2 regions of the Dorea sp. 210702-DFI.3.125 genome follow, and region 2 is predicted to be linked to the other one. Evidence: riboswitches for the same ligand, from Rfam matches in the RefSeq annotation. Region 2 holds a riboswitch; the other holds the start of a gene.
What was found. Region 2 has a riboswitch for cobalamin ahead of LI164_RS04485 (DUF1638 domain-containing protein). Riboswitches for the same ligand answer to the same signal wherever they lie in the genome.
Positions count from the first base shown of each region.

Region 1: another riboswitch for cobalamin. It lies ahead of LI164_RS01235 (sirohydrochlorin cobaltochelatase); the one in region 2 lies ahead of LI164_RS04485 (DUF1638 domain-containing protein).

Region 1 is NZ_JAJCNF010000002.1:20,670-24,097, forward strand. Features, by position in the region: gene LI164_RS01225 (hypothetical protein) at 1-168, shown strand; gene LI164_RS01230 (PolC-type DNA polymerase III) at 170-868, shown strand; cobalamin riboswitch at 970-1,183, shown strand; gene LI164_RS01235 (sirohydrochlorin cobaltochelatase) at 1,390-2,595, shown strand; gene LI164_RS01240 (hypothetical protein) at 2,659-3,204, shown strand.
Region 2 is NZ_JAJCNF010000006.1:12,944-16,371, reverse strand. Features, by position in the region: gene LI164_RS04490 (dicarboxylate/amino acid:cation symporter) at 1-1,029, opposite strand, end outside; gene LI164_RS04485 (DUF1638 domain-containing protein) at 1,387-2,079, opposite strand; cobalamin riboswitch at 2,165-2,352, opposite strand; gene LI164_RS04480 (glycoside hydrolase family 3 N-terminal domain-containing protein) at 2,495-3,428, opposite strand, start outside.

The DNA of each region.
Region 1 (3,428 bases), on a different contig from region 2:
ATGTCAGATTTGAAATTTACTTGTACTGGTTGTCGCAATGGCTGTGTGATTACAGTCTGTTATAATGAGGAAGGTTATCCAGATGTGAAAGGCAATGGCTGTATGCGCGGCGTATTGTATGCAAATGACAAAGTAAGAGCAATGGATGAGAAAGAGACGGACAAGTAAGATGTTAAAATCATATGTTGCATTTGACATAGAGACGACTGGACTTAGCCCGGAGCACAATGAGATTATTGAGATTGGTGCATTGAAAGTACGGGAAGGAAAAGTTGTTGACCGTTTTATTCGTTTTATTGAACCGGAGGCCGGGATACCTCCGATGATTACGCAACTGACCGGAATTACAAATGATATGGTAGAAGGAGCAGGGAACTGCGGCGAAGTATTGCCGGAGTTCCTTGAATTCTGCGAACAGGATACGCTGATTGGACATAATGTGCAGTTCGACTTCAGCTTTGTGAAGACAAAAGCAAAAGAACTTGGTTACACCTATGATCATATGGGAATTGATACACTTAAGATTGCCAAAGTTGTTCATGCAGACCTCCCATCCAGAAAGCTTGGCGCACTCTGCGAATACTATCATATCGAAAATGCAGCGGCGCACCGTGCATATCATGATGCTCTGGCAACCGCAAAACTGTATCAGTCTATGGCGCATTTTTATGAGGAAAAGGAACCGAAGGTTTTTAAACCACAGCCCTTGGCATATAAAGTGAAGAAAAAAGAACCGATAACCGCAAAACAGATCGCATTTCTCACAAGGCTTATGCAACAGAAGAATATTTCTATGGAAATGGACATACATACACTGACAAAGAGTGAGGCTTCCAGAGAAATCGACCGGATTTTATCCCGACCGTAATGGAAGTGAGAAACCAATATGGAATACAGTCTGACAGGCTGATGTATTGACAGTAATTATCAGATGTGTTAGATTGTAAAAGTAATAGTTAAAGATACAAAAGAATAAAAAATGCGTGAGGTGTCAGTCAGAGAAAGATATTATAAAAAGTTATTTATCTGGCTGGTGAAAAGGGAAACAGGTGTGAATCCTGTACGAACTCGTCACCGTATTTTGCGAGCTTTGAATCCTACATGCCACTGGGAGACCGGGAAGGCTGATTTTATAGCGCCTGAGCAATAAGCCGGGATACCTGCCTTTCACAGTACAGGAACATATTTGTTCAGGCCACGAGGAACTGGCAGTACGAAATACATAGAAAGGCTATTTGACGGAAGGAAGATAATTTCGTCAATAGTTTGTTTTGCGTACTCTCTGTTCATTTTTTAATGGCAGGGATTTTTTATTATATGAATTTTTATGTAATAAAAAACCTCCGGAAAAATTATTTTGTATCTTAGAAAAAAATGGAGGATGGAAAGATGAAGAAAAAATTGGTAGTCGTATTACTTACTGCAGCTATGAGTATGTCTCTGCTTGCAGGATGTGGAGGAAATTCAGGAAGTTCTGACGCAAAGAGTGATGCAAAGACAGAGAATACGAAGGAGGACAGCGATCAGGTGGCAGCAGACAAGGTGGCAAAACTGATTGATGATATCTATGTTCAGGAGAGAACTGACAAGACAGATGAACAGTGCAAAGAAGCTAAGGAAGCCTGGGACGCATTAACAGATGCCCAAAAAGAATTAGTAGAAGGTGAAAACGCAGATCCTGATTACTTCGGAAGAGATACAGGTGACGCTTCGAAAGATGATCCGTTAAATCAGGACGAGATTGGTGAGAATGAACTTCTTGTTGTAAGTTTTGGTACATCATTCAATGACAGCCGTACAAAAGATATCGGTGGAATTGAGAAAGCACTTCAGGCTGCTAATCCAGACTGGTCAGTAAGAAGAGCATTTACAGCTCAGATCATCATCAATCACGTACAGGCCCGTGATGATGAGAAGATCGACAACATGGAGCAGGCGCTGGAGCGTGCAGTAGACAATGGAGTTAAAAACCTTGTTGTTCAGCCGACACATCTGATGCATGGCGCAGAGTATGATGAGTTATCAGAGACAGTGGAAAAATATAAAGATAAATTTGAATCTGTAAAGATTGCTGAGCCTCTTCTCGGCGAAGTTGGAGCAGATGCAACAGTTATCAATGCAGACAAAGAAGCAGTTGCAAAAGCAATCACAGACGAAGCAGTTAAGACAGCAAACTATGACAGCATTGATGCAGCAGCCGAAGATGGAACCGCATTTGTATTCATGGGACATGGAACTTCACACGTTGCAAATGTAAGTTATGATCAGATGCAGACACAGATTGAGCAGCTTGGATATAAGAATGTATTTATCGGAACTGTAGAAGGTGAGCCGGAAGATACAGAGTGTCAGGCAGTCATTGAGAAAATCAAAGAGGCCGGATATAAGAAAGTAATCCTTCGTCCACTGATGGTTGTTGCAGGAGATCATGCGAACAATGATATGGCAGGAGACGATGATGATTCATGGAAGAGCCAGTTTGAAGCGTCAAAAGCATTTGACAGTGTAGAATCACAGATTGCAGGTCTTGGAGAGATTGATGCAATTCAGCAGATTTATGTAGCACATACAAAAGCTGCAATTGAAGCTAAATAGTTGACAGGTCAGATTTTCAGAGTACAATTATAAAGAAAAATAATTAGAAAAGAGAGAATGGACATGTTAAAAAAGAAATTATTAGTTTTATTACTTTCCGCCAGTATGGCAATGACAATGCTTGCCGGATGCGGAAGTAATACGGATAAGAAAGATGACACAAAAACAGAAGCTTCCAAAGATGATGCGTCAGAAGCAAAGACTGACAGCAAAGATGCGAAGGAGCCTGAGCTGGAAGATGGAACTTATAAGGTAGATTTTAATACAGACAGCGGTATGTTCCACGAGAATCCGGACTATAATGACGGAAAAGCAACGCTGACTGTTAAAGATGGTAAGATGACAGTACATATTACATTGAATTCTAAAAATATCGTACAGTTATTCTTAGGCTCAGCAGAAGATGCACAGAAAGACGGGGCAGATCTTATTGATCCGTCAGAGACAACAGAGATTACTTATTCTGATGGTTCCGCGCCAAAGGAAGTATATTCCTTTGACGTACCGGTACCGACACTGGACGATGAATTTGATCTGGCATTGGTTGGAACAAAGGGTAAATGGTATGACCATAAAGTCAGTGTGTCCAATCCGGAATTGGTACAGTAATAAGCTTTATTTTGTAACAAAATGTGAAATGAATAGTATGTAATTGGAAACCTCTATCAATGCAATAAAAAGAAAGCGTGATAGAGGTTTCTGTATTTTTATCAGAACTTTATATGAAAAAATAATAAAACATACTTTTCCTATTATAGGAATATATAGATAGAATTAATAATTAATAGAAAATATTAATAAAAACAATTGGACGAGAATAGTACAAAAAGGTA
Region 2 (3,428 bases):
ACCTGCTGTTCCGATAGATGCCAGTGTTGCTGTCAGGATAATCGTCAGCATCTGTGGAAGTGTCAGGTTGATTCCATAACAGGACGCGATAAAGATTGCACATACTCCCTGATAAATTGCAGTTCCGTCCATGTTAATTGTTGCTCCAAGCGGAAGCACAAATGAAGTCACTTCTTTTGATGCTCCCATGTTCTCTACACACTCCATATTGATTGGAAGTGTTCCTACGGAAGAAGCACTGGAAAATGCAAACATCATTGCCGGAAGCATTCCTTTAAAGAATGCGATCGGACTCATACCGCCCATTGTCTTTACTGCTAATGAATATACAACAACTGCATGTATAATGTAGCAGACATACGCTGCTAAAAGCACCATTGCCAGTGAACCGATGATCATCGGACCATTTACTGCAATAACCGGGCACAACAGACAGAATACTCCGATTGGAGATAATCTTAAGATCATCTCCATACATTTCATAAACATATCATTCAGATCATTACACCCCTGAATCAAACGTGGATTTTTCTCCGGTCCAATCAGAATAATCGCAAATCCGAACAATACTGACATCACAATTACCTGAAGCATATTGGACTCAGACATCGGTGCAATAAAATTGGATGGGAAAATATTCACAATTGTATCCATAAATGATACCGACTCTGCTGCTTCATAAGTCAAGTCTGTTGTTGCAACGACCGGGAACATTCCTTTGAACAGATTTCCTCCAATCAATCCAAATGTGATTGCAAATGCGGTTGTACACATATAGTATACAACGGTCTTTAAACCAATTGCTCCTACTTTTTTAATATCCTGCATGGAGATAATCCCACACATAATGGAGAATAATACGATTGGAACTACGATGAACTTTACAAGGTTCAGGAAAATTGTTCCAAACGGCTTAATGTAACTCTCTGCAAATTCTGCATGACTCTGCATCAGAAGTCCTACTACAATTGCAAGAATCAACGCGATAAAAATCTGCATTGCCAAGGACATTTTTTTCTTTTGTTTCATGATTTTAACCTCTCTTTACTTGATTTCATTTCCCCGTTATATTTTACCCCAAAAAAGCACTGTCATAAGACAATGCCTATTCTCTGATATAAAATTATATCATACCTTATTCTGATTCATCAACCAGTTTTTTGCAAGTTCATGTGGAAAATTATGCATTTTTTGATTGGTTGGGGACGTAGCAAACTTTCAAAATACTACGTCCCCAACTGCAAAACACGGTGTCCCTTTTTTGCCTCAAAATATCATTTTTGCATTTTTGTCGCTTCATTTGCACAAATTACATACCTTTCTTGAATTGGGAACATAGTAAAACTCCAAAAAACTACGCCTCAATCTTTCAATATGGTGTCCATTTTACACGACATATGTTGTATGCAATGACTCTTTGTTTGTCATTCCAAAATCTTCTTCTGTCATTACACCTCCCTTTTCAATAATCAAAAATTGGTCATCCCATTTCCCAGACACTAATTTTTCTAATATAATATTACTTCCCGGCACATATTGATATGGCACATTTATAATTGCAGACTCCCTTTTTGCACGCTCTACATATTCTTTTGAATAACAATCATAAACACCTGTATCCACAATATCTACACTCTTGTAAGCATCAAACCAGACTTTCATAACTCTTTTGGCTCTTCTTTCACCATACTTTAAAACCAAATCTTGTTCCATCTGTTCAATAGACATCAAATCTCTGTTTTCAGTCAAATAAAAATGTCCGACTTCTTTTAGGTTGTAATGAAACTTTTCGTCCGTATGCATTAAAAGTGTAATACAATCATCAACTTTTGGCATAATTGTCCGCCTTGGAAAAGTCCATCCTACTGATGCCCCTCCACAAACTCCCAGTCCCAAAAGCACGGTGTCTATTTCCTCCGGAAGTTGTTCCATGGCAAGAAATGCCAACTGCCAGAATTTTTCCGGTCTGCTATGCTTGGAATTATCCAGTTCAATAATGGGATAATTTGTATTCATTTTTTTCTGTGCTGCTTTCACATGATTTGTAAGTGTGGAGCAGACTATTATAGCAGCATTCATATAATCTTCCTTATACTTTTTATATTTCTATATATTAAAAAAAGGCAGAGTAAAAACAGCGTAACCGCTGTTCTTCCCCTACCGGAATCCCATACATATACATAGCAGGTCTCCTGACTTTGCATCCTCCTTTGATCATATCTTCCCCTTGCATCTTAGCCAGAGTGATTTTCCAGACCATCGTCCGCTTCACAGTAGAATAGGCTGTTCCAGATTCTCACTGGATTCCCTTTTCAATGAATTATAATCATCACTATGCACTCTACATAATTAATTTTAACCCATTCTACTCTCGCCAGCAAATAGCTTGTTTCCATATATGCGCTTTATTATTATTGTAATCTATAAGGAATTTTTAGTTTTATATTATAGAATCAACCCACATCTGGTATAATAATAAACTTGCTAAATCTGTTTATTTATATGCATTGGATTTTAATATAATTGCAATCAGTCTTGCTACGGATCTTCGAAGCTCACTTTCTTTTAAAGTTCCATTTTTTAACGCAACTCTGATTTGTTCATGATCAGATACCACCCCCGGGCAGATCAGATCATTTCCTGCCTGAATACAAATTTCTGGTCTGGAACATTTTGCATATCCTTCCGGCATCTCATTTGTCGTTCCCCAATCAGTCATGATCAAGCCTTTAAATCCCCATTCGTCACGAGCTATCTTGGTGCAAAGATCATGGCTGTTGGCTGCATGTACTTCGTTAATCAGATTATAGGAAGTCATAATTGCCATCGGCTGTGCTTCTTTCACACAGATTTCAAATCCCTGCAGATAGATTTCCCGCAGTGCACGTTCACTGATAATACTGTCACTGCCGAACCGGTTATCTTCTTGATTGTTGCACGCAAAATGTTTAATAGTCGTTCCAACTCCGACAGTCTCCTGAACCCCTTCCGTCATGCCTGCTGCCATGATGCCTGAAATAAGCGGATCCTCCGAGTAATACTCAAAGTTTCTTCCACACAGTGGATTCCGGTGAATATTCATTCCCGGTGCCAGCCACAATGTAATCTGAAAGATTTCAAGCTCTTTAGCAACCGCACGGCCAACATTTTTCAGAACTTCCATATCCCATGACTGGGCAAGTACAGTTCCAATCGGAAATGCGGTACAGAATTGGTAATATCTCTCTCCTTGTTTCTCATCACTGATTCTAAAAAGTCCGTCTTCCACACTATCAATAAAATCTTGAATTTTTCGTTCACCACTCACAACATCATAGAATTTATTCAAACGTAAACCTGCAGGTCCGTCTGCCAGCGTGATACTTGCAATTCCTTCATCTACTGCCACAAGACTGGTTTCTGCCGCTGCTCCAGGAACTGTAATTCCA